Regions from separate parts of the Actinoplanes sp. 13 genome, predicted to be linked through region 3. Evidence: riboswitches for the same ligand, from Rfam matches in the RefSeq annotation. Region 3 holds a riboswitch; each other region holds the start of a gene.
The links. Region 3 has a riboswitch for cyclic di-AMP ahead of AC0NH5_RS23625 (coiled-coil domain-containing protein). Riboswitches for the same ligand answer to the same signal wherever they lie in the genome.
Positions count from the first base shown of each region.

Region 1 (10,084 bases), on a different contig from region 3:
CCGGGCATGCCCACGCCGGTGGCCCGGCCCAGCCCGAACTTCTGCTGGTACTCGTAGATCTTCTCCTTGCCCAGCTGCTCACCGATCAGGATGGTGCCCACGTTGGAGGAGAGCGCCAGCAGGCCCGGCATGGTCATCTCGGTGTTCGGCGGCATCGGGTGGGTGTCCTCGAAGGGCTCGCCACCCCGCTCGATGGCCGGGCCGATCTTCCGGACCGAGTCCGGCGTGATGATGCCCTCCTGCAGCGCGGCGCCGAAGACGAACGCCTTGTGCGTGGAGCCCGGGTCGGTGACCACGCTGGTCGAGAAGTCGACCCGGTCCTCCGGATCGACCTTGTTCGGCTCGGCCGCGCTGAACGGCGGGTAGCTCGCCTGCGCCAGCACCTCGCCGGTCCGCGCGTCGAGGACCACCGCCCCGCCGACCGTGGCGTCGCGCTTCTCGGCCTCGGTGGCGAGCACCTGCTGGACCTTGAACTGCAGCTCCCGGTCGATGGTGAGCTGCAGGGAGCTGCCCGGCTCGGCCTTCTTCTCGTGCTCGTACCCGCCCGGGATCGGCGCGTTCAACGGACCCTTGCCGATCTCGAACACCCGCTGGCCGTCGGTGCCGTGCAGCAGGTCGTCGTAGCGTGCCTCCAGGCCCTCCAGGCCGCGCTGCTCGTCGCCGGTGAAGCCGATCAGGTTGGCGGCCAGGTCCTTGCCCGGCACGTCGCGGCGCTCGTCGCTGGCGGTGTAGATGCCCGGCAGCTTCAACGCGTCGATCCGGTCGGCCTTCGTCACGTCAACGCCGCGGGCCAGGTAGCGGAACTGCGTCCACCGGCCCAGCACCTGCTTGCGCTGCATGTTCGCCTCGAGCTCGGAGCGCGGGATGCCGAGCACCGGCGACAGCTCGGCCGCGACCGCCGGGATCTGCCCCTGGAGCTTGACGTTCTCCGGGTCGGCGTGCACATAGCGGGCCGGCACGCTGTGCGCGAGCACGTTGTTGAACCGGTCCAGGATGCTGCCGCGCGGCGCCGGCAGGTCGACCGTGGCAAGCCGCTTCGTGCGCAGCAGCTGCAGGCTGGCGATCTCCTCCGACGGGGTGGCCACCTGCAACACGACCAGCCGCACACCGATGGTGACGAACAGCGCGAGCGCGAGCACGGTGCCCAGCCGCAGCCGGCGGGTGCTGTTGGCGAGCTTGGGCGGCTCGGGCCGGCGGCGCGGTGCGCCGGGCCGGTCGGATCGGCGGTCACCGCGTCCGGTTGCGGTCCGTCGTGGTCCTTCGGCTTTTGCGGTACGCCCTACGCCCGCACGTTCCCGGTCAGAGGCATCCCGGCGGACACCGGCATCAGTCCGGCGCCCGCGTCCGCTCTCCCGCTCCGGTCCCGTCCGCCGATCCCGGTCCAGGTCCGCGCGGCGGTCCCGCTCGGATGCCGCTTTCCGGTCGCGGTCCCGGTCGCGCTCCGGTGCGGCCCTGCGGTCCCGCTCCGGTGCCGCTGTCCGGTCCCGCTCCGGTGCCGCCTTCCGATCCGCCCTGGTCTGGCGCGGAGTCTCCGGTTCGGCCTCCGGGGTGGTGTCGGCCGGGCGCCCGCGGCCCCGCGTACGCTGGCCGGCCTCGCCGCCGTCGAGCACCTGGAGCGCCGGCCGGAACGGGTCGGTGGTGCGCCCGGAGCGCGGCAGGCGTCCCCGCTCAGCCACGGTGCGGCCGCGCGGGGTGTAGGCACGAGCCTCCCCGATGCTGGACCGCCCCCGCCGGCCGGCGCCGTCCTCGCGCTCGTCGTGCTCGTCCGGACCGGGAAGATCGCGCGACGAGCCGCGCCGGGGCGATGCACCCCGGCGCGGTTCGTCCTCGGCTCGCGGCGCCATGCCGGCCTACTGCCCGGCGCCGGCGGGCGGCGCGCCCACGGCGTCGGGAGAGTCCTCGGCGGTCGTGCCGGAAATCTCCAGCGAACCCTGCGTGCCCTGCACGCCCAGGGTGCCCTGCGTGCCCTGAACACCCTGCCCCTGCGTGCCCTGGACACCCTGCGCGCCCTGAACACCCTGGCCCTGTGCGCCTTGAACACCCTGCTCCTGCGTGCCCTGGGTGCCCGGCACGGTCTGGCCCGCCGGGTTCTGGACCTGACCGCCGGCGTCGGGCGAGTCCTGGGTCCGCCCACCACCGGACGCGTCCCCGGTCCGGCCGGCGTCCGGCGAGTCCTGCGCGGTCGGGCCGACCGGGCCGCGACCGGGCTTCGGCGGACGGATGATCTTCCCGTCCGGCAGCCGGATCATGGCCGGGTCCTCGGCCAGCACCAGGCCCAGCCGGCGGGCCGCGGCGTGCAGGTTGCCCGGGTTGGACGCCTGGATGAGCTGCTGCTCCAGGGTGAGCTGCTCCTTGTCCAGGACGGCCTTCTCCTTGCGCAGCGCGTCCAGCCGGAACGACTGCTCCATCGTCTTGGTGTTGATGAACAGGATGCCGAGCACACCGAGCAGCACCACGGCGACCACCGCCGCGGCGAACGTGGCCCGGGGCGCCCGGATCGGCGCCGGCGGGGCCACCCACAGCCGCGGGCGACCGGCGGGCTCCGGCGCGGTGGCCGTCACCTCCAGGTCAGAGACATCGAGCGCGAGCGCGGCCGTACCCTCGACGGGTCCGCCGGTCTTGCCACCACGGGCCCGAGCGCCGATCTCCCCGCCGCGCCCCCGCAGCGGCTTGCCGGCCCCGCGCAGCGGCTTCTCAGCCCCACGCAGCGGCTTCTCGGCCCCGCCCCGCAGCGGCTTGTCGGTCTCGCCGCGGGCCGTCCTGTCGCTCCGCATCCCGGAGCGGCGCGTGTCGGATCCGGGGGTCTGGCGCGCCCCCCGGGCGCCAGTTCCCCGGTCCCGTGCATCGCGGCTGTCCCCGCGCCCCCGCCCGGCGGCGTAGTCACGCGACTGCGGCGCACGGCCCCCCGACCGCGGCGCGTCGTCTCGCTCGCTCATGCTCGCCCCTCCCCCTACTCCATCGCCCCCGGGCGTAACCGCCCTCGTCCCCCGCGCGTTGTCTCCCCGGGCCGCCCCGGTTCGCCGCCGCGTGCCGGCCCGGCTGCCATCCGGGGCCGTTCGCGGCCGGCCCCGGGCGCCTGCTGCCCTCGTCCCCGCCCCTGCTCGATCCGTTCCACGGCGCGCAGTTTCACCGAGGCCGCCCTCGGGTTCTCCGCCACCTCCGCCTCGCTGGGCGGCTCGGACCCCCTGGTGAGCAGCCGCAGCGTCGGACCGGTCCCGGGAAGCTCGACCGGCAGGTCGATCGGCCCGGTACTGCGCGACCTCGCGGTGAGTGCGCGCTTGACGATCCTGTCCTCCAGTGATTGATAACTCATCACCACAAGGCGCCCTTGAGGCGCCAACGCGTCCAAAGCATGCGGAACCGCTTGCTCGAGGACGTCGAGCTCGCCGTTCACCTCAATGCGTAGTGCCTGAAACGTCCTTTTTGCCGGATTACCACCCGTTCGGCGCGCGGCGGCGGGGATCGCGTCCTTCACCAGCTCGGCCAGCCGGGCGGTGGACGTGATCCGGGCCTTCGCCCGCTCCCGCACGATCGCCGAGACGACCCGCGGCGCGAACTTCTCCTCGCCGTACTGCCGGAGGATCCGCACCAGCTCGCCAGGCTCGTACGTGTTGACGATCTCCTCGGCGGTGATCCCCCGGGACTGGTCCATCCGCATGTCGAGCGGAGCGTCCTGCGCGTACGCGAAACCGCGGTCCGCCTCGTCCAGCTGGAGCGAGGAGACCCCGAGGTCGAACAGTCCGCTGTGGATCGCCGGGATGTCGAGCTCGTCGAGCACCCGGGGCAGCTCGTGATAGACCGCGTGCACGAGATGGATCCGGCCCTCGTAGCGGGCCAGCCGGTGTCGTGCGTGCGCCAGTGCCTCGGTGTCCCGGTCGAGCCCGATCAGGACGACGTCCGGATGACGGTCGAGCACCGCCTCGGCGTGCCCGCCCAGCCCGAGCGTGAAGTCGACGTGGACCGCACCCGGCAGTTCGAGCGCGGGACCGAGCAGCTCGAGGCAACGCTCGAGCAGCACCGGAACGTGCGCGCCCCGCGGCTCCCCCATGTCGACCCCCACTGCCCCACGCGCTCACATGTCACCCGGCTGTTCAGTTACCAAGCCGGCCCGGTCCGCCTGTCCGTACCGCCAGATCCCCATCCGCTCATGTTCCGGGCCGGAAGAACCGGCCGGAACACGCGCCTGGCGCCGGGGAAGAGGCGCCAGGAGCGGGAGCGGCTGGAGATCTCGCAGTACGGCGGCAGTGGCGTCCGGGCCGTGCCGGTGGCCCACCGAGGTGCCACGCCTTACAGTCCGCCGGGCAGCACCCCCTCCTCGATGTCGGCGAACTCTTCCTCGCTCGCCGAGAGGTAGTCGTCCCAGGACTGCTTGTCCCAGATCTCGACCCTGGTGCTGGCCCCGATCACCACGAGGTCCCTGCCGAGGCTCGCGTAGTCCCGCAGATGCGCGGGGATGGTGACCCGGCCCTGCTTGTCGGGGACCTCGTCGTGCGCGCTGGCGAAGAACACCCGGCTGTAGGCCCGGGCGGCCTTGTTCGTCACCGGCGCCTCCCGCAGCTGACCGGCGAGCCGCTGGAACTCCGGCATCGGGAACACGTAGAGACAGCGCTCCTGTCCTTTGGTGATCACGACACCTCCCGCCAGCTCGTCACGGAATTTCGCCGGAAGGATCAGCCGGCCCTTCTCGTCCAGGCGCGGGGTGTGCGTGCCGAGGAACATCGGCCCAACCCCCCTTGCCGTGGCGCCCGCTCCTTCGCGGTGGAGTCGGTCCGCCTCTCAACTCGGGCCGGCAGGCTTCGGTGTTATTCCTCGGTCCTGCCACTGCGCCCCACTCTACTCCACTTCCCTCCACCTGCAACCCGAAAGCGAGCTCTCACGAACCGTATTCGCGGACGAAACCCCAGTTCACAGGCGGTGGGGCGAAGTGGAGCGGCAGAGCATGATCCACGAGGTCTGGTTTCCGACATCGGGCTCAGCAGGTTCGAAAAGTCCCCGTTTCAGGGCCCTCCGACGGCCATTTCGACCGTCCGGGGAGGAAAGTGGGGGCGGCCGGGGAGGAATGTGGAGCGCCCCGGGGAGCAAATTGGAGCGGGCTCGCGACAAAAGTGACCCCGGCCGGCTCTCGGTGCGGCCCGGATCTCTCCCCACAGCTCCGGGAAGCCGGCGGAACAACCATGGCAGCCGGCCGTCAACGGAAACGCCTGTGGGGTGTGACCCGAACCGGGCCACACCCCACAGGCGTGTCTGTTCCTTACTTGTCGCGGCGCTGCGGTCCCGCGCGGTGCCACCACACCGCCGCGGGAGGCAAGGATCGCACCTTACTTACTGCGCCGCTGTGCCACGTCAGGCGACGAGACGCCGCACGACGTAGTTCTTGCTCCACATCTTGTGCTTCCCGACCCGGGCGCCACTGTGCGGCGAGTCGTAGATGTACCCGTTCCCGGCGTAGATCCCGGCGTGATAGCCGTACGACCCGTTCCGGAACACGATCAGGTCACCGATCCGCTTGTTGCTCTTGGCGACCGCCTTGCCGTACTTCTGCTGCGAGTTCGCCTTGTGCGGCAGCGACTTGCCCGCCGCCTTCTTGTAGACGTACTTCGTGTAACCCGAGCAGTCGAACCGGCTCGGGCCGGACGCGCCGTACAGGTACAGAGCGCCCTTGTGCCTCTTCGCCTCCGCCAGGATCTTCGCGCCGCTGGCCTTCACGGTGATCTTGACCTTGGTCGTGGTCACCTGCTTGAAGCCGGACCCGGTGAAGACGGTACGGGTCCACGCCGTGTTCTTCGGCTTGGCGGCGAGCGTGACCGTCCCGTTCTGGTTCCGGACGGCCTCGGTGTCCCAGGTCCGCCATGCTCCGTTGCTGTAACCCTGGAGCCGGACGGTGCCCTTGGCGATCTTGCCGGTCCGCGGGTCGATGACCTTGGCGGTGACCTTGAGAGTGGAGCCCCACTTGACGCTCCGGGTGCTGGCCTTCGCGGACAGCTTGGGCGTCACCGTCGCCGCGGCCGCCGAGACGGCGGTGACCGGGGTGACACCGGCAGCGGAGGCGGCCGAAGTGGTCACCAGCTGTCCGGCGCAGAGGCAGAGGCCCAGGGAGAGTGCGACAGTGCCGGTGCCGGCCGACAGGCGGCGGCCCCGGCGCGAACTGTGTTCGCCCACGGTAGAGAGTTCCCTCCGGCACGCCTGCGAGGTTAGCTGTCGGGTTCGGGCGGGAAGGTTGCCCGGCCGCCGAGGCGGCTTCACCCCAAGGTCACCCCCTGGTGCGTCACGTGGAGCCGTGACGCGGGACGGACCGCTGTTGGGTCCCCCGTCCCTGCCCCCGAATGCCTTCATGTGTCTTCGGTACCGGGTGGTCGCGCCGTCCAGCTCGGGGCAGGGCTCGGCGTGAACCGAACCGGCGCGACCGGCGAGCGGTTGCTGCCGGCCCAACCTTGCTACCTGAACCGCGCCATGATCGTCACCGTGTGCATCCTCACGCTCGGTAATTGGCCACACTGCCCCTGTCCAGTTTGTTGCCACCGCGTGACAAATGCCGTTACCTCCTGGAGCTGACCGAATACGCGCCGTCTAAGGTTACGGGTGAAACAGAACACATAAAACGTCGCGGGAGAACCGGGAGCGTGACCAGCCCACCCGGACCGGCGAAAACGTCCGTGGAACGATGATCTTGACCGTCTGGCAACGTGGCGTGACTTTTGCTTCCGGTACCCTCGCTGGCGTGACGGACGGGAAGATGCCTCTCATCGCCAAGGTCGCGACCTCCGTGTCGAAGACCGCTGCGGCGCTCTCCAGGGCCGCGGGCCGCGGCGACGGCTCGGTGATCGGCGGCTGGATCGGCCTGAAGATCGATCCCGACCTGCTCAAGCACCTCGCCTCCGGCCGGGCCGTGGCGCTCGTCTCCGGCACCAACGGCAAGACCACCACGACCCGGTTCGCCGCGGCGGCAGTCGGCTATCTGGGCCGGGTCGCCACCAACTCCTTCGGCGCGAACATGCCCACCGGCCACACCTCGGCACTGGCGAAAGAGGGGCACACCCCGTTCGCCGTGCTGGAGGTGGACGAGCACTATCTCGCCCAGGTGATCGACGCCACCGATCCGCGGGTGGTGGCGCTGCTCAACCTCTCCCGGGACCAGCTCGACCGGGCCAAGGAGGTGGCGATGATGGCGCAGATGTGGCGGGTGGCGCTGGCGAACCACCCCGACATCCGGGTGGTGGCCAACGCCGACGACCCGATGGTCGTCTGGGCCGCGAGCAGCAGCCCGCAGGTCACCTGGTTCAGCGCCGGCCAGCGCTGGCTGGACGACTCGTTCGTCTGCCCGGAGAGCGGCCACCCGATCGAACGGGCAAACGGCGACTGGTGGTGCACCGGCTGCCCGCTGCGCCGCCCCCGGCCGCACTGGACGGTCGAGGACGAAGGCGTGATCGACCCGCGCGGCGACTGGCATCTGGTCAAGCTCCAGCTCCCCGGCAAGGTCAACATCGGGAACGCGGCCACCGCGCTCGCCGTCGCCGCCGAGTTCGGGGTTCGCCCGATCGAGGCCCTTCCCCGCCTCTCCCAGGTGACGTCGATCGCGGGTCGCTACGCGCAGGTGGACCGGGACGGCCGCAACATCCGGCTGCTGCTGGCGAAGAACCCGGCCAGCTGGCTGGAGGCCTTCGACATGGCCGATCACGCCCCCACGCTGCTGTCCATCAACGCCCGCGACCCCGACGGCCTGGACACCTCGTGGCTGTGGGACGTCGACTTCTCCCCGCTGCGCACCCGCCCGGTGCTGATCACCGGCGACCGTGCGTACGACCTGGCCGTCCGGCTCCAGGTGAACCAGGTGCCGTTCCGGCACGTACTCAGTTTCGACGAGGCGTTGCGCGCGGTACCGCCCGGCCGCCTCGAAGTGATCGCCAACTACACGGCGTTCCAGGACATCCGAGCGGAGTTGGACCGTGTCAACTGAGGCCCTTCGGATCGTGTGGATCTACCCCGATCTGCTTTCCACCTACGGCGACCGGGGCAACCTGCTGATCCTGGCGCACCGGGCGGCCGCCCGCGGCGTCCCGGTCGAGACCTACGAGGTCCGCTCCGACCAGCCGATGCCGTCCACCGCCGACATCTATCTGATCGGCGGCGGCGAGGACGGCCCGCAGGCGCTCGCCGCGCAGCGGCTGATCACCGACGGCGGTCTGCACCGGGCGGTCAACCAGGGCGCCGCCGTCCTGGCGATCTGCGCCGGTTACCAACTCTTCGGTCACTCGTTCTTCGCCAAGGGAGCGAAAGTCGCCGGGCTGGGTCTGCTGGACATCTCCTCGGACCGGGGCGAGACCCGGGCCGTCGGGGAGCTGCGCGGCGACATCGACCCCCGGCTCGGTCTGCCGCCGCTCACCGGTTTCGAGAACCACGGCGGGCGCACCCATCTCGGCCAGCACGCGATGCCGCTGGCCAAGGTCACCGCGGGCATCGGCAACGACGGCCAGACCGAGGGCGCGTGGTACGGCAAGATCCTCGGCACCTATTCGCACGGCCCGGCGCTCGCCCGCAACCCAGCGATAGCCGATCTGCTACTGCGATGGTCCACCGGCGCGGATAGGCTTGCGCCCCTGGACGACACCTGGCCGGACCGGCTGAGGGGCGAACGACTCGCCGCGGCGAGCCCGGTGTGACCCGCACGACCTGACCTGAACCGACGACAGTTGGGGCGGTAAGCCTGCATGACCGACATCCTGATCGCCCCGCGGGGCGCAACCTCCTCCGCGGACCCTCAGGCCGTTACGCAGACCGCACCTCAGGCCACTGCACCTCACGCCACCCCGGTCACCTGGAAGCGGCGCCTCGCCCGCTTCGGCGCGCTCGGCGTCGTGGTGGGCCTGCTCGCGGCCGCCGCCGCCATGCTCCCCCTGCGTGAGATCGGCGCCGGTGTCGACAACCTCGGCCCCGGCGCCCCCGCCGCCGTCGCGATCGTCGGCGGCCTGCTCCTGTCGGTCCTGGTCCCCCGCACCGCGATCACCCTGCTCTGCGGCCTGCTCCTGGGCGCCGCCACCGGCGCGCTCGCCGCCCTGGCAGCCGCCATCATCGCCGCGACCGCCACCTATTACGCCGGTCGCTGGGCCGGCCGCGGCGCCCTCAACGCCCGGGCCGGCAGCCGCCTCGACCGCCTCGACGGCTGGCTGAACCGTCGCGGCCTCTCCGCCGTGCTGCTGGTCCGCTTCCTGCCGCTGGCCCCGTTCGGCCTGGTCGGCTACGCCTACGGCACCACCAGCGTCTGCCGCAAGCGCTACCTGCTGGGCACCACGATCGCCGCCATCCCGTCCACGGTCACCTACGCCGTGATCGGCGCGGCGGTCGCCGCCCCCGGCGAGATGAGCCCGGCCACGCTCGCCCCGGCCGCCATCGGCTTCGCCCTCTCCACCGCGATCGTCCTCCGCTGGCGCTACACCTCCCGCCGCGACGCCGCCACCGCCGCGGCCCCCACCGCCACGCCGGCCACCGCCACCGCCTGACCGCCCCACGGGCCACCGCCACCGCCCACAGCTCCGGGAGCCGGCCGTCTGCCCCCGGGCCGGTCACTGAGGCGCGCCCTGCAGTGGGGCGCCGGGAGCCGGCTGGTGAGGCAGTGGAGGGGTGAGCGTGAGGACCCGCTTCAGCCCGGCGGACGCGCTGCGGCCGCGAGGGTGCAGCTGGCGGACGCGCTGCGGCCGCGAGGGTGCAGCTGGTCGCGTTGATGCCACGGGCAGCCCCGCTTGCGTTTGGGTGCCCCGGTTACGCGTACGACAAAGGTCGAAAAAGCAGCGCCGAACGGCTCGGACCGGTCGGCAGAGTTCGGCGTCGGGTGGCCTGGATCGGTCAGCGGAGCAGTTCGGCGTCGGGTGGGCCGTTCGGGTCCAGGGCGTAGTCGAGGTAGGCGAGCAGGTCGGCGCGGCGCCGGAACGGGTTGCGGTATCGGGCTGGGCCGCCGCAGCGCAACCGCAACGCCTCGGCGATGATCCGCTCCCAGCCGGGATAGCTGCGCAGCGCGTAGTGACCGCTTTCGGTCTTGGAGGTCACGCGCTCGGTGACCAGGGTGTGCCGCAGGCGGGACACGCCGAGCACG
Region 1 covers NZ_JBVYOQ010000008.1:250,897-260,980, reverse strand. The annotation lists gene AC0NH5_RS19375 (peptidoglycan D,D-transpeptidase FtsI family protein) at 1-1,844, opposite strand, end outside; gene ftsL (cell division protein FtsL) at 1,851-2,774, opposite strand; gene rsmH (16S rRNA (cytosine(1402)-N(4))-methyltransferase RsmH) at 2,951-4,048, opposite strand; gene mraZ (division/cell wall cluster transcriptional repressor MraZ) at 4,288-4,719, opposite strand; gene AC0NH5_RS19355 (C40 family peptidase) at 5,344-6,159, opposite strand; cyclic di-AMP (ydaO/yuaA leader) riboswitch at 6,166-6,338, opposite strand; gene AC0NH5_RS19350 (MurT ligase domain-containing protein) at 6,734-7,954, shown strand; gene AC0NH5_RS19345 (type 1 glutamine amidotransferase) at 7,944-8,657, shown strand; gene AC0NH5_RS19340 (TVP38/TMEM64 family protein) at 8,706-9,494, shown strand; gene AC0NH5_RS19335 (nucleotidyltransferase domain-containing protein) at 9,838-10,084, opposite strand, start outside.
Region 1: linked by a shared signal. The riboswitch ahead of AC0NH5_RS19355 (C40 family peptidase) and the one ahead of AC0NH5_RS23625 (coiled-coil domain-containing protein) in region 3 are both predicted to bind cyclic di-AMP.

Region 2 (10,084 bases), on a different contig from region 3:
AGGACGTGCAGGAGGGCTACTACAAGGCGTTCAACGCGCTGCCGGTCAGCAAGCAGGCGCAGGGAGCGGTCACCGAGGACTACCTCAAGGCGGTGCTCGACGCCTACAACAAGGCGCCGTACGTCTCGCAGTGGCTCGACACGGTGTACGGCCAGAACGTCGGCAACGCCCTGAACGTCGGTGTGGTGAACCTGCTCGCCGGCAAGGGCGACGTCGCCGGGATCATCCAGGCCGTGAACGACGCAGCCAAGAAGGGCTGAGGGGTACCCGAGCGATGAGCAGCAACTTCGGTGGCGAGGGCACGACGGTCACTGAGGATGCGCGCGGTAGTCGCGGACAGGGCGGAGGCGGCGTGCAGGCGCCGCCTCCGCTCCGTCCCCGCCGGCGCGGAATCAGCTGGGCGCAACGTCTGGAGATCGTGGTGCTGTCCGGCCCGGCGATCCTGATGTTCGTCGGGTTCGTGATCTTCCCGATCGTGATGGCCGCGTATTACGGCTTCTACCGCTGGAAGGGCTTCGGGGTTCCGACGAACTACGTCGGCTTCGACAACTACATCACCATCCTGCAGGACAGCCTGTTCCACGAGGCGCTGTGGCACAACGGCCAGATCGTCGTGCTGTCGCTCGTCCTGCAGGGCCCGCTCGCCCTCGGCCTCGCCCTGCTGCTCAACCAGAGGATGCGTGGCCAGTCGGCGATCCGGGTGCTCATCTTCGTCCCGTACGTGATCGCCGAGGTCATCGTCGCCACGGCCTGGAGCCTGATGCTGCAGACCAACGGCGCGGTCAACGACGTGCTGCGGTCGATCGGTCTCGGCTGGCTGGCCGAGGACTGGCTGGCCAACCCGAGCCTGGCCATCTGGACCCTGATGCTGATCCTGACGTGGAAGTACGTCGGGTTCGCCGTGATCCTGTTCCTGGCCGGGATGCAGAACATCCCCGAGGAGTTGTCCGAGGCCGCCGCGGTGGACGGCGCGTCGTACTGGCAGATCCAGCGGCAGATCACCGTGCCGCTGCTCGGCCCGACGATCCGGATCTGGGCCTTCCTGTCGATCATCGGGGCGCTGCAGCTCTTCGACCTGGTCTACATCATCTGGGGTCAGTACGTCTCGTCCACCGCCGGCACCTCGACCATGGCGACGTACATGGTCAGCGAGGGCCGCAACGCGGGCAACTACGGGTACGGCAACGCCGTGGCGGTCGTGCTCTTCGTCATCTCAATGATCATCGCGCTCGTCTATCAGCGTTTCGTTCTGCGCCGGGACACCGAGGGCGCGCTCACCGGAGGACGGTAGGACATGGCCGGCACCACGCTCACCCGGCGCCCACCGAGCAGGAACGCCGCCTGGGGCAGCCCGGTGGCCTACGTCGCCGCGCTGGCCCTGGTCGGTCTCATGCTCGGCCCCGTCATCTACATCATCATCGGTGGGTTCCGGACCAACTCGCAGATCACCACCGATCCGGCCGCCCTGCCGGACCCGTGGGTGTTCGGCAACTACGTCGACGTCCTGGCGAGCGACACCTTCTGGCGCCAGGTCGGCAACTCGACGATCGCGGCGGTGGTCACCACGATCGGGGTCGTCGGGCTGGGCGTGATGGCAAGTTATGTCCTCGCCCGGTACAGATTCCGGGGCCGCGGGGCGATGTACGCGCTGTTCGCCGCCGGTCTGATGTTCCCGGCGACGGTCGCGATCACGCCGTTGTACATCCTGGTGAAGAACCTGGGCCTGGTGAACACGCTGCCCGGCATCATCCTGCCCCAGATCGCGTTCGGACTGCCCACCACGGTCATCATCCTGGTCCCGTTCCTGCGGGCGATCCCCCGGGAGATCGAGGAGGCCGCGGCCATCGACCGCTGCTCCCGGCTCGGATTCTTCTGGCGGATCGTGCTGCCGCTCTCGGTTCCCGGCCTGATCACCACCGGCATCCTCGCGTTCGTCAACAGCTGGAACAGTTACCTGCTGCCGTTGTTCATCCTCAACGACCAGGACAGCTTCACCCTGCCGCTGGGCGTGCAGGCGTTCTCCTCGCAGTACTCGGTCGACACCGCGAAGGTGCTCGCGTTCACCTCACTGTCGATGATCCCGGCGCTGGTCTTCTTCAGCCTCTTCGAACGCCGCATCGTCGGCGGCCTCACCGGCGCCGTGAAGGGGTGAGCCCTCGTCGTCACCGCGGCGCACGCGTGCGCCGGACCGCGACATAGCGCCGGATCTTCGCGGCGGTTCCGCAGTCGTCCATGCTGCACCAGCGGCGACTGCGGTTCTTGCTCTCGTCGTAGAAGAGGAAGCGACAGCCCCCGCTCCAGGCCGTCAGCTCGAGATGACCCGTGAGCACGTCGTCGTCCGGCGGCCCCACCGTTGACGCTGCTCGCCCGCCGGCTCCTGCTGTCGGCGCTGCTGGCCGGCTTCGTCGTCAGCAACGTGCTCACGGCCTTCACCGACACGTTCGCGCTGCTGATGACGGCCGGAGTCGCGACGGCGGCCACCCACGCGCTGTTCTGGGCGGTGGTGGTGCCGGCCGCGGCGGAGCTGTTCCGGCCCGGGCTCCGCGGACGGGTGGTCGCGGTCGTGTTCGCCGGCGGCAACGTCGCGCTGGTCCTGGGCGTTCCCGCGGGCACCTGGCTGGGTGAGCGCGCCGGGTGGCGGGCGTCGTTCCTCGCGCCGGCCGGCCTCGGCGTGATCGTGCTGGCCGTGGTCGCCGGCACAGTGCTGATCGGCGCCCTGGTCAGCCTCGTGGCCCTGACCCTGGCGCTCGGCGAGCGCCTCGTGCCCGCGCCGGCCCGGCCGGGCGCTGGTGGGATCGTCCTGAGCTCAGGCGGAGCCGCGCCGCACCAGGCGGGTGGGCAGGATGATCGAGGTGGGCTCCTGCCCGGCGATCAGCCCGATCAGCATCCGGGCCATCTCCTTGCCGAGGGCCTGGATCGGCTGGTGGACCGTGGTGAGCGGCGGATCGGTCCGCTCGGCGATGCCCAGGTCGTCGAAGCCGACCACCGCCACGTCGGCCGGCACGGATCGGCCGGCCTCGCTCAGCACGCGCAGCGCTCCGGCCGCCATCTTGTCGCTCGCCGCGAAGACGGCGTCGAGGTCGGGGTGGGTGTCGAGCAGGGTTCGCATCGCCTCGGCGCCGCCGGCCTCGGTGAAGTCGGCCTCCACCGTGCCGTGTGGGGTGAGACCGGCGATGATCATCGCCTCCTGGTAACCGCGGTGGCGGGCCTTGCCGACCTCGGTCAGCATCTGGCCGGTGATGGTGGCGATCCGGGTCCGGCCGAGGGTGATCAGGTGCTCGGTGGCGCGCCGCGCGCCACCGAGGTTGTCGGAGTCGACGTACCACTGCGGCTCGAAATGCAACGGCCGGCCGCCGTAGACCGCGGGAAGGCCCGCCTCGCTCACGATGCCGGTCAGCGGATCGTCGCCGTGCAACGCCATCAGCATGATGCCGTCCACACCGCGGGTGTGCAGCAGGTTCGTCAGCCGGGACCGGCCCCGGCCGGAACTGGCCAGGCACAGCAGCAGGTGCAGGTCGGTGTCCTCGAGCGCCGCGGACACACCGACGATGACCTGCGCGAAGAACGGGTCGGCGAACAACTCGGGGTCGTCGTGGGAGACGGCGAGGGCGACGATCCCGGTCTGCCGGGTGGCCAGGGCACGAGCGGTGCGGTTGGGCAGGTAGCCCATCTCCTTGATCGCCTTCTCGACGGCGTCGCGGGTCGCCCGGCTGACGTGCGGCGCCTTGTTGATCACCCGGGACGCCGCGGAGCGGGACACACCGGCGCGCTCGGCCACCTCGTCGAGCGTGGGCTGCCGGCGAGGTGTCGTCGCTGCCATCTGGTTGCCGAGTCCTTCCTCGTCCGGCGCCGGGACAGGGCTGTGGCCGGCGGCGTGGCGATCAGCCGGCCGCGGCATCACTGGCGCTGATCGATGGTATTGCCTGGAAGCGGTCCCAGAAATGCTCAGTTTCAGGCGTCCAGGTAGGACGACCGCCCTGCGGCTCCCTTGACATCTGCTGGACACATGCCGACCATTGGATCGACATCTGCTGATGCTCTTTCTGGAAGCGCTTCCAGTCTACCGGCACCCACTGACCATCCCCCACGCTCAGGAGATCTGCCGATGAAACGAACCGTCCGTGCCCGGGTGTTCGCCGCGCTCTCGCTGGTGGTCCCGGCTGTCCTGATCGGGGCGCCCGCCGCCCACGCCAACCCGATCAGCCAGACCAGCGGCTTCTACGTCAATCCCCAGTCCAGCCCGGCGGCATGGGTGGCCGCCAACCCCGGTGACGGTCGTGCCGCCGCGATCCGGACCGCGATCGCGCAGAAGCCGATGGCCAGCTGGTTCGGCAACTGGAGCGGCGACATCGCGGGCGCGGTCAGCAGATATGTCGGGGCCGCCGACGCGGCGGACAAGCTCCCCCTGCTGGTCGCCTACAACATCCCCGGCCGGGACGCCTGTGGCGGCCACTCCGGCGGAGGCGCCGGCAGCGTCGCCGCGTACGACGCGTGGATCTCCTCCTTCGCCGCCGCCATCGGCAACCGGCCCGCCGTGGTGGTCCTCGAACCGGACTCGCTGGGCGACTTCAGCTGCATGAACCAGACGCAGATCAACGAGCGGGTGGGCATGCTCTCCCGGGCCACCAGCCAGTTCCGCTCGAAGGCGCCCAACACGTGGGCGTACCTCGACGCGGGCAACCCCGGCTGGATCGACGCCGCCACGATGGCGCAGCGGCTCAACACGGCCGGCGTCGGCAACGCGCGCGGCTTCGCGCTCAACGTGTCGAACTACTTCACCACCGGCGAGAACACCACGTTCGGCAACCGGGTCGCCACCGAGCTGCGGCGCTTCGGCCACAACAAGCCCTTCGTGATCGACACCAGCCGCAACAGCAACGGCTCGAACGGGCAGTGGTGCAACCCGGCCGGCCGCCGGATCGGCACGCCGACCCAGCTGGGCGGCGGCGCCGAGATGCTGCTGTGGCTCAAGACTCCGGGCGAGTCCGACGGCAACTGCGGGGTCGGCGGCGGATCCAGCGCCGGGCAGTTCCTGCCGGAGGTCGCCTACAAGATGATCTACGGGTACTGACTACAGGCGCAACGACTTGCCGATGGGCTCGACATCGAACGTGATCAAGCCGTGCTGAACCGCGGGGAGTCCGTCCACCACCGCGGCGGCCTCGTCCCGGGATTCGACGTCCAGGAACAGCACGAGACCGGGAACGTCACCCACCTTGAAGGCGTACAAGGTCACCACCCGATGGCGGATCAGCTCCCAGGCTCCCGACGAGACGCTGTTCTCGGCGAAGAACCTGGTGAGCTGTTCCGGGCCGACGCCCTGCGCGGGACGTGAGTTCGCCATGTATCGCATGGTTCCTCCAACTCCGCCACGAGGGCGTCGGGTAAGCGCCTGACCCCCGGGTGGGGCCGCCGTCCACGCACCCATGGTCGCCGGCCCGGCCGCGGCGTGTCGTCACCCGCCACGCATGAGCCGAGGCCGACGGCGGGTGCCCACGGCGTCGACATCTCCGCCGCCTCACACTCCGGCGGAGATGTCGACGCCCGTCAGCGCGGGGTTGGGGTCGGCCGCGGGCCGGGCGAGGTAGTAACCCTGCGCGTGGCTGATCCGGTTCTCGGTGAGCACCGCCAGCTCAGCGGACGTCTCCACGCCCTCGGCGACCACCGTCATGCCGAGGGAGGCCCCGAAGTTGGCCATCGCGCCGATCAACGCGAACCTCGCCGGGTCCGCGTCGCTGTCGGCCACGATGCTGCGGTCCAGCTTGATGATGTCGGGACGCAGCCGCAGGATGTGCTGCATCGAGGCGTAACCGGCGCCCGCGTCGTCGACGGCCAGCCGCACCCCCATGGCCCGGACCGTGCGCAACGCGTCCTCCAGGACCGCGTAATCGCTGATCGCGGCGTGCTCCGTCACCTCGATCACCACCCGGCGGGCGCCCTCGCCGAGAGCGGCGAGCAGGCCCGGGAGACGATCGTCGAGCAGCGTCTGCGCCGACAGGTTGACCGCGAGATAGGCCTGCGCCGGCAGCTCCGGCAGGCGCCGCCAGGCCAGCTCGACGGCACGCAGCTCCAGGTCGGCGCCGAGACCCACCTCCCATGCCTCGGCGAACCACACGTCCGGCGGCCGGTGCGGCTCGGCGCTGAACCGGGCGAGGGCCTCCATCCCGGCGATCTGCTGCCGGTCCAGGTCGGCGATCGGCTGCAGCACGACCTGCATCGCCTCGGGGTCACGCATCGCCTGCTCGATCCGGGTTCGCGCGGTCTCGTACCGCTGGCGCCGCTCGGCATCGGCGACGTTCACCTTCGTCTCGGCCGTGACGTCGGCGGTGAAGCCGCGGTACGCCACCACCCGCCCACCGCTGTCGCGGACGGCTGTCACGGTGCTGCTCAGGTGTCGTACCGAACCGTCCTGATGTGTCGCCCGGGTGAGCCAATCCTGCCGGCCCGCGTCGTCGGCGCCGCGGACCTCGCCGGCCTCGTCGATCACCTCCAGCACGCCGCGCCCGAGGAACTCCCCGGCGGGACGGCCCAGCAGGACGTCCACACCGTCACTGGCGTAGGTCAGCCGCATGGCCGCGTCGGTCTGCCAGACCCACCCGTGCGCGGTGTCGACGGCATCCGCGAACGCTTCCGCGGCCGCACGGGCCCGCGCCGCGAGCAGACGCTGGAGCCGCACCAGCCGAACGGTGGCCATCGCCGCGAGCGGTAGCCAGGCCACACCGATCAGCCCCAGCCATTCGTCCGGCTCCGGCGGCCCGCCCTCGCGAATGCTGTCCCACCAGTCCCACACGTACGAGACCAGGGAGATCAGCATGCTGGTCGACAACACCGCCACCGCGAACGAGACCACCCGGCGGGCGTGCAGCATCAGCGCCGCGGTGTCCTTCCCCGCGCCGTCGGCCGGCGTGTTGAACCTCATACCGGCCTCATCGGCGACCGGCGGAGGCGGATGAGGACTCGGCGCACCGGGCACCTCGGGGCCCGCGCCTTTCGTATGTTCTGCTTCACAGCGAAATGTCACCGCACGTGGCCCCACCAATCCCGTGCGCAACTGAACTCTTCGCGACGCCCTTCCAAAACGGACACCACCCTCTTGTTCGGTTACGCTGAGTGAGGTCCGAGCGGGGGCGATCAAGCTCAGATGTTGGCTATCAAGGGTGTGCGGCGGGCACACGCTCACCGCTCGTGACGATCCGGACCACGCCGAGCCCTGCCCCGGTCCGACGACACGAACCTGCGCGATCACCATCAGGCAGACGGGGGCAGGGACGGGGGAACCATTTCCGGTCCTCGAACGGCAGGCCGCATGCTGGCGGCCGGCCGGAGGACCTCGGGGTGAAGCCGCTACCCGCGGCCGGGCAATCCTTCCCGCCCGAACCCGACAGCTAACCTCGCAGGCGTGCCGGAGGGATTCCTTCACCGTGCACGAAAGCAACTCGAGCCGGCGCCCGCGCAAGCTGAGCACCGGCGCCATCGCCCTGTCCGTCGGTCTCGGCCTGTTCGCCGGTGGACTGGGCGCCCCGCAAGCCTCGTCGGCAGCCGTGGCGATCGCCCCGGCCCGGGCACTGACGCAGACCACTGTCTCCGTCAACCGCCCGGTGGCAGCCAAGAAGGTCGCCGTGAAGGCGAAGGCGGCCGGCCAGCGCGTCATCGCCGAAGCCGCCAAGCACAAGGGCAAGCGGTACAAGTACGGCGCGTCGGGACCGAAGCGTTTCGACTGCTCCGGCTACACCATGTACGTCTACAAGAAGGCTGTGGGCAAGAAGCTGCCGCACAAGGCCAATCTGCAGCAGCGGTACGGCAAGGCCGTCAAGAAGTCCAAGGCGCGGGCCGGCGACCTGATCGTCATCCGTAGCGGCTCGCGCGGTACCCACGCGGGCATCTACGCCGGTGGCGGCAAGATGTGGTCGGCGCCGCGCACCGGCAAGACGGTGACCAAGCACAAGATCTGGAGCCGGAACTACGTCGTTCGGCGTCTGGCCTGATCGGCGGCGGGTACGGCCGGGCGGCATCTCACGCCCGGCCGTACCCGTTCTGCCACAAGGGCAGCGCTCAGGTGCCTGGCCGCCGGCCGAAGGTGCGCACCGTCGTGCCCAGGCTCAACAGGTCGTACATGGCGACGGCGTCGCGATGCAGCAGGTTCACGCAGCCGTGCGATCCGCGCCGGGCGTCGTGCAGATAGCTCGTCGTCTCATGGAAGCCGATCCCGCCGACGAACCGCTGCCAGTACGGCAGCCACACCGCGTACGGGTCGGACCACTCCCGCTTCGCCCGCTTGTTGATCCGGTAGGTGCCCGCCGGGGTGGCGTGCCCCCGGTAACCGGACCGGATGACGGTCGGCCCGGCCACCACGCTCGTGCCCCGCAGGACCCACACCGTCTGCAGGGTCAGGTCGACACAGGCGGTGACCTCCCCCGCCGGACGGCATCGGCGCCGTCGATCCGGCGTGGAGCTCGCGGTGATCCGGCGGGCCACGTCGGCGGTCGTCGCGTCGGCCTGCCCGCCGGCCGGCCGGATCCCGAAGCGGCGCTGGAAGGCCCGGATCGCGGCGCAGTCCGCGGGCGACTGCCGGCCGTCGACGGTCACCGGCCCGTAGGCACCCAGGCTGCTGAGGTCTTCCTCGATGTCACGCTGCCACCGCCCGGTGGCGCACCCCGTGCTCGACGGCGCGGCGGCCGGCGCCTGCGTGCCCTCCGAAGACGGCTCCACCGGCGGGGCGGTGACGACCCTGATGAACGGCGTGCCCGTCATGGCGGGGGCCGCCGCGGCCGGAGCGGCCGTCGCTTCCACGCCGATCAGGTCGGCAGCGCCGGTGGCGGTCGCCAGGCCGACCACCGCCACGACGCTCGCCAGCAGTGCTACAGCGCCGGATACGGCCATCAACGACTCCCGCGGTCTCGAACACTGCCGACCTCCGTGGGATCGGCCGGCTCCGCCGGTGGTTGCGCTGATCACCGGGAGTAGTTCCGGTGCGAATGCCCGTCGAGCGATCAGCGCCCGCGCTGGGCCGACCCGGTGCGCGTCACCTGCCGGTACCCCCAGGGGGTTGTTCCGCGCGGCTTGTAGACCGAGAGCACAAGGGCGACCAGCAGCAACACGGCAGCCGCCGCGGCGTGCAGAGCCGGTGACAGCGACCGCGGCACCGCATCTTCTCCACCGGCCGCTCGCGACAGGTCGGCCAGCGCCGTCAGGGTGCCCAGGTAGAGCACCAGCACCCCGACGGCGAACACGTTGAGCAGCAGCTTGATCAGGACCCAGTAGTGGCGGGTCAGACCCCACGACGTCGCCAGCGACTGGATGACCCCGGTGACCAGGGCCGCGACACTGAACGGCAGCAGAACCGCCCGGGCCAGCGGCTCCATCACCAGATTGACGCCGCCGGTCACGGCAGGATCGGTGGCCGTCACCGCGACCACTGCCAGAGCGAGCGAGGCCACGATCGCGCCGAGCCAGCCGACCGACGCGGCGATGTGCGCGACCAACAGGGCCCGGCGCAGTGCGGGCCTCACCGTCGGGCGCCGTACGACCCGGCGGCGGAAGGTCCATGCCGCCCGGGACCGTGACCGGTCAGCAGGAGCACCACCACGGCAGCCACGATGAGCGCCGCCACGACGGCGGTGATCTTCACCCAGCGTGGCACGGCGGGCTCGTCCGATGGGTGCTGGCTCATGGTGTCCTCCACGGCGCTGACGGCATGCAGACGATTTTGCGATACAAAGTGTCTACGCACAAGACAATCCGACGTAGTAAGGGCCACGCGTATTGTCGACGGGTGCCGAAGTTGTGGAACGACACCGTCGAGGAGCACCGGCGCACCGTGCACGCGGCCATCCTGGACACCACGGCCGCGCTGGTGTCCGAGCGCGGCATGGCCGCGGTCACGATGTCGGAGATCGCGCAGCGCACCGGCATCGGCCGGGCCACGCTGTACAAGTACTTCAAGGACGTCCAGGCGATCATGGTCGCCTGGCACGAACGCCAGGTCGGCGAGCACCTGCGGCAGCTCGGCGCCACGGTCGCCGGATGCACCGACGCCGGGGAGCGGCTGCACTCGGTCCTGACCGTCTACGCCGAGCTGTCCGGC
Region 2 covers NZ_JBVYOQ010000041.1:45,379-55,462, reverse strand. The annotation lists gene AC0NH5_RS40180 (ABC transporter substrate-binding protein) at 1-260, shown strand, start outside; gene AC0NH5_RS40175 (carbohydrate ABC transporter permease) at 353-1,291, shown strand; gene AC0NH5_RS40170 (carbohydrate ABC transporter permease) at 1,295-2,152, shown strand; gene AC0NH5_RS40165 (CGNR zinc finger domain-containing protein) at 2,163-2,330, opposite strand; partial or broken gene AC0NH5_RS40160 (MFS transporter) at 2,354-2,680, shown strand; gene AC0NH5_RS40155 (LacI family DNA-binding transcriptional regulator) at 2,807-3,820, opposite strand; gene AC0NH5_RS40150 (glycoside hydrolase family 6 protein) at 4,106-5,071, shown strand; gene AC0NH5_RS40145 (hypothetical protein) at 5,072-5,344, opposite strand; gene AC0NH5_RS40140 (sensor domain-containing phosphodiesterase) at 5,519-6,919, opposite strand; cyclic di-AMP (ydaO/yuaA leader) riboswitch at 7,291-7,415, shown strand; gene AC0NH5_RS40135 (C40 family peptidase) at 7,422-7,985, shown strand; gene AC0NH5_RS40130 (L,D-transpeptidase family protein) at 8,053-8,880, opposite strand; gene AC0NH5_RS40125 (DUF2269 domain-containing protein) at 8,991-9,509, opposite strand; gene AC0NH5_RS40120 (hypothetical protein) at 9,506-9,670, opposite strand; gene AC0NH5_RS40115 (TetR/AcrR family transcriptional regulator) at 9,773-10,084, shown strand, end outside.
Region 2: linked by a shared signal. The riboswitch ahead of AC0NH5_RS40135 (C40 family peptidase) and the one ahead of AC0NH5_RS23625 (coiled-coil domain-containing protein) in region 3 are both predicted to bind cyclic di-AMP.

Region 3 (10,084 bases):
TTTGCGCTCTATCCGCACATGACCGTCGCGGAGAACATCGGATTCCCGCTGAAGCTCTCCGGTGTCGAGCCGACGCCCCGCCAGGACCGGGTCGGCGCCGTGGCCGGTGCGCTCGGCATCGGTGAGGTGCTCGGCCGCCGTCCCAGTCAGCTCTCCGGCGGGCAGCGGCAGCGTGTCGCGATGGGCCGCGCCATCGTCCGCCGCCCCGGCATCTTCCTGATGGACGAGCCGCTCTCCAACCTGGACAGCGGCCTGCGCGCCGAGCTCCGTGCCGAGATCACCAGCATGACCCGCGAGCTGGGCGTCACCACGATGTACGTGACGCACGACCAGGCCGAGGCGCTGACCATGGCGGACCGGGTCGCGATCATGCGCAAGGGCGTGCTGCAGGACGTGGGCACGCCGACCGACGTCTACCGGCGGCCGGCCACGCTCTATGTCGCGGCCTTCCTCGGCTCGCCGAAGATGAACCTGCTCGAGGCCTCGGTCTATGTGCACCTGGATCAGTACATCGCGCTCAACTTCGGCGAGCAGACGCTCTACATGCCGTGGAACGACCCGCGGGCGCGGGCGGTCGCCCGGTACCACGGTGACCGGATCGTGGTCGGCATCCGGGCCGAGGCGCTCACGCCGGTGACCCCGCAGACGCCGGGGCACATCTTCCAGGGCCGCATCCGCTATCTCGAGCACCACGGGCACGAGTCCCTGGCATACCTCGACATCGGCGCCACCGCGATCGTGGTGGACGAGATGAGCGGTCCGGTGCAGGACCACATGCCGGCCGAGGGGGCGCTGAAGCGGCTCGGCGGCGCGCTCCAGCGGCTGACCCGACCATCCTCGGTGCTCGACACGCCGAGGCTGCCACCCAGCCGTGATCGGGGCAGCGTGCTGAACGACCCCGGCCGCCACTCACGCAAGCCGGCCGAGCTGGCGGTGCGGCTGGCCCCGTACCCCCAGGTTTCTCCCGGTCATCCGCTGGCCATCTCGGTGCGGATGGAAGCGGTGCACTTCTTCGACGAGCGGGGTGACCGGATCGATGTCGGCTGGCGGTGAGCCCGGGACGCGCGCCACTTCCGGGGCGGAACACCGATGCCTCCCGCCACTGGTCGGCCACAGCGCGTAGGCTGCACGACGGTGGAGGACAGGATCGGTCAGAGCGTTCGCTCGGCTCCCGGAACGGAGCCGAGAGGCGACGGTGCGCCTCCACGGGGCGATCGGGTGGTGCTGGACCGCTCGTTCGGGCACGACGACATCACCACCCTGCGGCATGAGGTCTCGGCTCACCTCGGCCCGCTGGGGCTCGGCCCGGACCGCCGGCACGGTTATCTGCTGGCCGTGAACGAGGTCATCACCAACGTGGTGCTGCACGCCGGTGGGAACGGCCGGCTGGTGCTGCGCGTCGAGGGCGGCTCGGTGTGGTGTGTGGTGACCGATTCCGGTCCGGGCATCCCCGGGGGCTATCTGAACGATCTTCAGGCGCCCGAGGCGTTCGAGGTCGGCGGCCGCGGATTGTGGCTGGCGCACCAGTTGTGCGACGAGGTGACCACCGCAACGGGCCCGATCGGTACCTCGATCGGATTGCGTATGGCGGTGGATGCGGTGCCGGATTCCTGAAGAAACAGCAGCTTGAACGAGCTGTGAACGATCGAGGAAATGTGAAGCCGCCCTTCCGGTCTCGTCGCGCTTCCCCTCCGGCTACATTGGGCGCGTGCTCGGACTTCCTTCCCAGGTGACCGCTTGCCTCTTCGATCTTGACGGTGTGCTCACGCAGACCGCGCTGGTGCACAATGCCGCGTGGAAACAGACGTTCGACTCGTTCCTGCAGACGTGGGCCGAACGCACCGGACAACCGTTCGTCCCCTTCGACTCCGGCTTCGACTACCACCAGTATGTGGACGGGCGGCAGCGGGCCGACGGCGTCCGCACCTTCCTGGCCTCCCGTGGCATCACCCTGCCCGAGGGGGAACCCGACGACGGTCCTGACCAGGAGACCGTCAACGGCGTGGGCAACCGCAAGAACGTGCTCGTGCTGCAGAAGATCCAGGAGGGCGCCGTCCAGGTCTACCCCGGATCGGTGGAGTACCTGAAGGCCGCCAAGGCCGCCGGCCTGCGCCGGGTCGTCGTCTCGGCGAGCGCCAACTGCAAGGACGTTCTGGAGGCCGCGGGCATCGCGGACCTGCTGGAGGCCCGTGTGGACGGCGTGGTCGCGCGAGAGCTCGGTCTTCCCGGCAAGCCCGCTCCCGACACCTTCCTCTATGGGGCTAAGCTGCTCGATCTCGCCCCGGAGAACTGTGCCGTGTACGAGGACGCCCTGGCCGGTGTGGCCGCCGGACGGGCGGGTGCGTTCGGCATCGTGATCGGGGTGGACCGGGTCGGCCAGGCGGAGGCGCTCCGTGCCAACGGCGCCGACGTGGTGGTGACCGACCTGTCCGAACTCCTCACTCAGTGAGACCTCCTCTTATTCGTAACGAGAGGCACGACCGTGATCCGTGAACGGGCCTACCCCGTCGACCCATGGCACATCCGGGAGACCCGGCTCGACCTGGACCTGCTGGCCCAGTCCGAATCGGTGTTCGCTCTCTCGAACGGCCATATCGGGATACGCGGAAATCTGGACGAGGGCGAGCCGCACGGCCTCCCCGGCAGCTACCTGAACTCGTTCTACGAGCTGCGGCCGCTGCCGCACGCGGAGGCCGGGTACGGCTTCCCCGAGTCCGGCCAGACGATGGTCAACGTGACCAATGCCAAGCTGATGCGGCTGCTCGTCGACGACGAGCCGTTCGATGTGCGCTACGGCGAGCTCCGGTCCCACGAGCGCTGCCTCGACCTGCGGGCCGGCACGCTGGAGCGGGTCGTCGAGTGGGTGTCCCCGTCGGGCCAGGGTGTGCGCGTGCGTACCGTGCGGCTCGTCTCGTTCACCCAGCGCGCGGTGGTCGCCTTCCTCTACGAGGTCGAGCCGCTGGCCGGCCCGGCCCGGCTGATCCTGCAGTCGGAGCTGGTGGCGAACGAGCAGCTCCCGCCGATGAGCAAGGACCCGCGGGTGGCCGCGGTGCTGGACCGGCCGCTGCAGGCCGAGGAGATGATGGAGCAGCCGACCGGCGGCATCCTGATCCACCGCACCAAGGCCAGCGACCTGCGGATGGCCGCGGCCATGGAGCACCTGGTGGAGACGCCGGGGCGGCACGCCATCACCACCGAGGGGCACCCGGACTGGCTGCGGACCACGGTGGCCTGCCGGCTGGAGCCGGGTCAGAAGCTGCGGGTCGTCAAGCTGGCGGCGTACGGCTGGTCCAGCATGCGCTCGCTGCCGGGCCTGCGTGACCAGGTCGGCGCGGCACTGGCCAGCGCCCGCCTGGACGGCTGGGACGGGCTGGTCCAGCAGCAGCAGGAATACCTGGACGCGTTCTGGGACCACTCCGACGTCCGGGTCGACGGCGACCCGGAGGTGCAGCAGGCGGTCCGCTTCGGGCTCTTCCACACGCTGCAGTCCGGCGCCCGTGCGGAAAAGCGCCCGATCGGCTCCAAGGGCCTCACCGGGCCGGGGTACGACGGGCACACCTTCTGGGACGCCGAGACGTTCGTGCTGCCCGCTCTGACGTACACCCAGCCCTCCGCGGCGGCCGACGTGCTGCGCTGGCGGCACTCGACGCTGGACCTGGCCCGGGAGCGGGCGCAGACGCTCGGCCTGCAGGGCGCCGCGTTCCCGTGGCGGACCATCCGCGGGCAGGAGTGCTCCGGCTACTGGCCGGCGGGCACGGCCGGCTTCCACATCGGCGCCGACATCGCCGACGCGGTCCGCCGGTACGTGCAGGCCACCGGGGACTACGACTTCGAGCGTGAGGTCGGCCTGGAGCTCCTGGTCGAGACGGCGCGGCTGTGGCGCTCGCTGGGTCACCACGACCGGCACGGCCGTTTCCACATCGACGGCGTGACCGGGCCGGACGAGTACACGGCTGTGGTCAACGACAACATCTACACCAACCTGATGGCGCAACAGAACCTGATGACCGCGGTCGAGGCCTGCAAGCGGCATCCGGACCTGGCCCGGCAGTTCGGCGTGGACGACGAGGAGACGGCGTCGTGGCGGGACGCGGCGGCGGCCGTGCACATCCCGTACGACAAGGAGCTCGGGGTGCACCAGCAGTGCGAGGGCTTCACCCGGCTGCAGGAGTGGGACTTCGAGAACACTCCGCCGGAGGGCTACCCCCTGCTGCTGAACTTCCCGTACTTCGACCTGTACCGCAAGCAGGTGATCAAGCAGGCCGACCTGGTGATGGCGATGTACATCCGGGGTGACGCGTTCACCGCGGAGGAGAAGGTCCGCAACTTCGCGTACTACGACGCGCGGACCGTGCGGGACTCGTCGCTGTCGGCCTGCATCCAGGCCGTGCTCGCGGCCGAGACCGGTCATCTGGAGCTGGCCCACGACTATCTCGGCGAGGCCGCCCTGATGGACCTGCACGACCTGCACCGCAACGCGCGGGACGGTGTGCACGTGGCCTCGCTGGCCGGCTCCTGGATCGCGCTCGTCGCGGGTCTGGGCGGGATGCGGGACTTCAACGGTCAGCTGAGCTTCGCGCCGCGACTGCCCAGCCGGATCAACGCCCTGGAGTTCTCGCTGCTCTGGCGCGGGCTGCGGCTGCGGGTGAGCGTGACCGCCGACGAGGTGACGTACTCGTTGCGCAACGGCGGCGGCTCGGCCCGGCTGACCCTGCTGCACCACGGCAAGGAGATCGAGGTGACCCAGGTGCGGCCGGTGACCATGGCGATCCCGCCGGGGCACCCGGTCGGTCCCGCGCCGGCCCAGCCGCACGGCCGGGCCCCGGTGCGCCGCGCGGTGCACTGAGCCTGCACCGACCAGCAAAAAAGCCCCCGCCCGAACCGGGCGGGGGCTTTTTCGGCGTTCTTTACAGCATCGACACGTGCACGTGGTCCGTGTGGTCGCTGGGACCGGAGTACGACCGCCACTCGCCGGTGGCCGGGAACCAGATCTGCTTGTACCAGATGACGTAGTAGATGCCGAGACGGTCGGCGTTACGCACCAGGAACGCGGTCAGGTCGTTGCCGTACCGCAGCATGTCGTTGTTGTGTGCCGACGAGAATCCGCTCTTCTGCAGCGACCAGTCACAGGCGCGGCCCTTGGGATGCTCGAACGGGCCGCCGGTGCGGTGGCAGCCGACGAAGCGTTTGAAGCCCGCCTTGCGGGTCTCCTTGTACATGTGCAGGGTGCGCTTGGTCACGCAACCGCCGGTGGTCGGGTCCTTCTCGGTGCAACCCTCACCCGAGAAGCCTCCGCTGCCGTTGCGCGGTGCCGGCGCCGCGATGGCCGACTTGGCGTCGACCAGGCCGTTCGTGACGGACCGGTTGATGCCGGTGCCACCACCCACCAGGTCGAGCTGGTTCTCGGCGGCGTCCTTCTGCTTCTGCAGCACGGTCAGCTGCTGCTGCTCGTTCTTGAGCTCGGCGTCCAGCCTGGCCTTGTTCTCGCTGATCTCGGCGATCGCCGTGTTCAGCTCGTGCAGCTTCTCGTCATGCAGCTTGTTGATCTCCTCCAGGGAGATCGCCTTGCTCATGAAGTCGTTCGACGAGCTGGCGTTGAGCAGGAAGCCCATGGCACTCAGATTGCCGGTCTGGTATTGCTGCCGGGCGATCGAGTTGACCTCGGGAATCAGGACGTCACGCCGGCCCTCGGCTGCTTTGATGTCGGCGGCCAGCTTCTTCTGGTTCTTGCGGGACGCGGCGACGGCGCCCTTCGCGGCGACGTAGCGCCGGTTGGTCGCCTCCATCACGGCCGACAGGTCAGCACTGCCCTCCTCGTCGGCGTTGGGCGAGTTACTTCCCGGTGCCGCGGAAGCCGTGGTGCCGGTGAGCAACGTGACCGGGGCCACGAGGAACACGGCAGACACGAGCGGCGCCAGGGCGAGTATCAGCCACCGGCGGGGACTTGCGGTCATCAACAGTTCCTTCCGTGTCACCGCCGACCGAGTTAGCTGACGGGTTCGGGACGGAAGCAATCCCTACCGCAAACTGCGGATTCACCCCAGTGACCTGGTTCCCCGGCTCACCTTTCACGGCGATTGGGCGGCGGCCTGCCGGCAACTCGGGGGCGGTGCCGTCCTGGCAGGACCGAGAGGAGTTTACCTGAGATATCGCCGCGCATCAGGACCCACTGAGCTGCGAAAAGTGTTACCGCCTAACGACATTCCGTAATGGTGTCACGTGGTGTGTCCGCGCAATCGCAGCGAGTACGAGAACTGTCGATCTGTCGATGAAGTGGGTATGGTCGGACCGGTTCCCACCCGGGGACCGCCGCCTAATCGCCCGTTGCGGCGAGCCGGGGAACCATATTTCCTCCGGGGTGAATCCGCAGTTTGCGGTAGGGATTTCCTTCGTCCCGAACCCGTCAGCTAACCCGGCCGGCGGCCGACGGAAGGAAATGTCTGTGCAGGAACACACTGCGCGGCGACGATTGGCGGCGGTAATGGCGCTGCTCGTCGCCGTGTGCGGGCTGGTCATCGTGGCGACGCCGGCGTCCGCGGCCCCCGGTGACAACGGCGACGACGGCGAGGGCGGCTCGAAGTCGCTGATCACCCAACTCGAGGACGCCACCCGTGGCTTCGTGGATGCCAAGAACAAGTTGAAGAAGTCCAAGGAGCAGCAGACCAAGCTCTCCGCGGAGCTCAAGCGCCTGGAGGCGGCGATCGGGCCGCAGCAGCAGGCGCTCGACGAGATCGCGCAGCAGGCGTACACGACGGGCCGGATCGGCCCGATGTCCGCCCTGGTCACCGCCGCTTCGAGCGAGACCTTCCTGGACCGCGCCGAGGCCCTGGGCGTGATCGCGGCGCAGCAGAACGCCGCGATCGCCGATCTCAAGAAAACTCTCACCGACCGGCAGCGCGCCAAGATCGCCATCGACACGGCCATTCGTGACCAGCAGAAGCAGGTCACCGTGATGGCCAACAAGAAGACCCAGGCGGAGACCGCGCTGGCGAAGGCGAACCAGGGTCAGGACGCCGGTGATGCGCCGTCCTCCGGCGGCGGAGGCAGTGCCAAGGCCGAGCCGGGACCGACCGGCGGTGGCTGCTCCGAGAACGACCCGACCAGCGGCGGCTGTCTCACCCCGGCGACGCTGCACGCGATGAAGCAGGCGAAGGCGGCCGGCTTCACGCGGTTCGTGGCCTGCTGGCGCGAGCAGAACAGCGGTGAGCATCCGAAGGGCCGGGCCTGCGACTTCGCCGCCGACAAGAACGGCTTCGGCGGCGACGCCACGGGTTCCAGCAAGACCTACGGCGACAACCTGGCGGACTACTTCATCGCCAACGCCGACGAGCTGAACGTGCTCTACGTCATCTGGTACCGCCGGATCTGGCTGGCCAGCAGCGACCGGTGGAAGTCGTACAGCGGGGCGGGCGGCGACCCGTCCAGCGACCATACGAACCACGTCCACCTGTCGGTGAACTAGCAGGTTGCCGGGAGTACGAGCCCTACTTGCGCATGTAGGCCTCGTACTCCCGCATCACCTCGTCGGTCGGCCCGTCGGCCCGGATCAGGCCGGACTCCAGCCAGATGCTCCGGTCGCAGGTGTCCCGGATCGACTGCTCGCTGTGGCTGACCAGGAAGACCGTGCCGGCCTGGGCGCGCAGCTCACGGACCCGCGCCTCGCTGCGGCGGCGGAACTTGGCGTCACCGGTGGCCAGCGCCTCGTCGATCAGCAGGACGTCGTGCTGCTTCGCGGCGGCGATGGAGAACCGCAGGCGGGCGGCCATGCCGGACGAGTACGTCCGCATCGGCAGCGAGGAGAAGTCACCCCGCTCGTTGATGCCGGAGAACTCGATGATCCCGTCCTTCTTCGCCCGCACCTCGGCCGGCGACATGCCCATGGCCAGGCAGCCCAGCTCGACGTTGCGCTCGCCGGGCAGCTCGTTCATCAGCGCGGCGTTGACGCCCAGCAGGGACGGCTGGCCGGCGGCGTAGATCTTGCCCCGGGCCACCGGCAGCAGGCCGGCGACCGCCCGCAGCAGGGTCGACTTCCCGGAGCCGTTGCTGCCGATCAGGCCGATCGCCTCGCCGCGGTACGCCACGAAGCTCACGCCCTTGACTGCGTGCACCTCGCGGACGTTCGCCGACCGGGAGCCGGTGACCAGCCGCTTGAGGCTGGCCACGGGACTGCCGCTGCCCGGCGACGCCGAGCTGTGCACCTTGTAGATGACGTGGGCGTTGTCCGCGATGACGGTGGGGACGCGCTCGTTGTCAGCCACGGCCGTAGCCCTTCTCTCCGCGCCAGAAGTAGACGAAACCGCCGATGCCCACGACCAGGGTCCAGATCACGGCCTGGGTCCAGAGCAGCGCCGGCGGGCCGGCCAGCTCCACGTCCTCCATCAGCGCGTGGCGCATCAGCTCGATGAAGATGAGCAGCGGGTTCGCCTCGACGACGGCCAGCTTCCAGCCGGACAGGTGGTCGGCGAAGAGCTGCACCGGGTAGAGCACGGCCGAGCCGTACATCCAGAAGCGCATGACGAACGGAATCAGCTGCTTGACGTCGCGGACCTTGGCGCCGAACTTCGCGGCGGCCAGGGCGAGCCCGGTATTGAAGATCGACTGGAGCAGCAGCACCGGCAGGACCAGCAGCCACTGGGCGGTGATCGGCTCGCCGGTGATCAGCATGATGCCCATCAGCACGGCCAGCGCCACGACGAAGTTGCGGATCTCCACGAGCGCCACCGACAGCGGCAGGCTGGCCCGCGGGAAGTGCAGCGCGCGGATCAGCCCGAGGTTTCCGGTGATCGCGTTGATGCCGGTTCCGACGATCGACTGTGTGAATTGGAACACGAACACGCCGGCACAGAGGTACGCGATGAAGTTCTGCACACCGTCGCGGCCACCCAGGATCACGCCGAAGATCACGTAGTAGACCGCGGCGTTGATGATCGGGGTGAGAACCTGCCAGACCATGCCGAGCTTCGTGTTGCCCAGCGCCGAGGACATCTTCGCGCTCGCGTGCGCCTGGATGAAATGCCGGTAGGACCACAGCTGGCGTGTGTACTCGAGGAGGCCTGGGAGGCGTCCTGAAGCGCTCAGGCCGTGCCGTCGGGCCAGCTCCTTGGGGGAGAGCCCGGCGCCGGCCTCGGCGACCGCCGTCTCTGGCATGGGGTGGTGCTCCGATCCAGTAGGCCCGAAGGAGGCAGCGGGTTCCACATGTAGAAGCATGACAGGCACCCGGCGCCACCGATGGAACGGGTTCGTATCGACGTGGCTGTTGACGGTAGCTGACCAAACGGCGGAACGCAACCGTTACGTCGTAGCGCTATAGTGACTCTGTGGCGACAGTAAAGCGCGCACCAGCCGGAGCGGCGGTGCTCCGAGGCGACATCACCGTGGCGATCCGCAACGCGGTCATGAACGAGTTGGCGGAGGTCGGTTACGGCCGATTGTCCATCGAGGCGGTGGCCCGCCGCGCGGGGGTCGGTAAGACCGCGATCTACCGGCGGTGGAGCAACAAGCTCGAAATGGTCATGGAGATCATCTCGGACGTCGCGGAGCGCAAGGTGCCACTCCCGGACACCGGGAGTTTCGCCGGCGATCTGGCGCTGCTCATGATGATCGTCAGCAAGGCGCTCCAGCACCGGATCGCGTCGCAGATCATCCCGGACCTGATGGCCGAGGCCGCCCGGAACCCGCAGATCGCCGAGACCCTGCAACGGGCGCTGCGCACCCACCAGCAGTCGGTGGGAGAGAAGCTGGTCGGTCAGGCGGTCACCCGCGGTGAACTGCCCGAGGGCACCGATGCGCACCTCGCCGTCGACCTGATCCTGGGCCCGCTCTACTGGCGGCTCGCGGTCGCCCGGCAGCCGCTGAGCGACGACGCTCTGGAGAAACTCACCGTGGCTGTCACGGCGGCGCTGAAGGCAACCACCACCGACTAGCAACCAGAGAATCTCTTCGCCGCGCCCGGTGGGGGTCGAAGGAAAGGGCTGACCCCGACGCACCCCCCGGAGGCGGCTCTGTGAATTCCTTGCTCGAGACCCGTGTCGGCACAGCTGTGCTGGACACCACAGTGCTGGACGCGGCCGCACTGCTCGCCATC
Region 3 covers NZ_JBVYOQ010000012.1:156,318-166,401, forward strand. The annotation lists gene AC0NH5_RS23605 (ABC transporter ATP-binding protein) at 1-1,053, shown strand, start outside; gene AC0NH5_RS23610 (ATP-binding protein) at 1,219-1,614, shown strand; gene AC0NH5_RS23615 (beta-phosphoglucomutase family hydrolase) at 1,709-2,449, shown strand; gene AC0NH5_RS23620 (glycoside hydrolase family 65 protein) at 2,483-4,846, shown strand; gene AC0NH5_RS23625 (coiled-coil domain-containing protein) at 4,908-5,954, opposite strand; cyclic di-AMP (ydaO/yuaA leader) riboswitch at 5,961-6,094, opposite strand; cyclic di-AMP (ydaO/yuaA leader) riboswitch at 6,301-6,438, shown strand; gene AC0NH5_RS23630 (coiled-coil domain-containing protein) at 6,437-7,462, shown strand; gene AC0NH5_RS23635 (ABC transporter ATP-binding protein) at 7,485-8,258, opposite strand; gene AC0NH5_RS23640 (ABC transporter permease) at 8,251-9,147, opposite strand; gene AC0NH5_RS23645 (TetR/AcrR family transcriptional regulator) at 9,318-9,923, shown strand; gene AC0NH5_RS23650 (Atu4866 domain-containing protein) at 10,004-10,084, shown strand, end outside.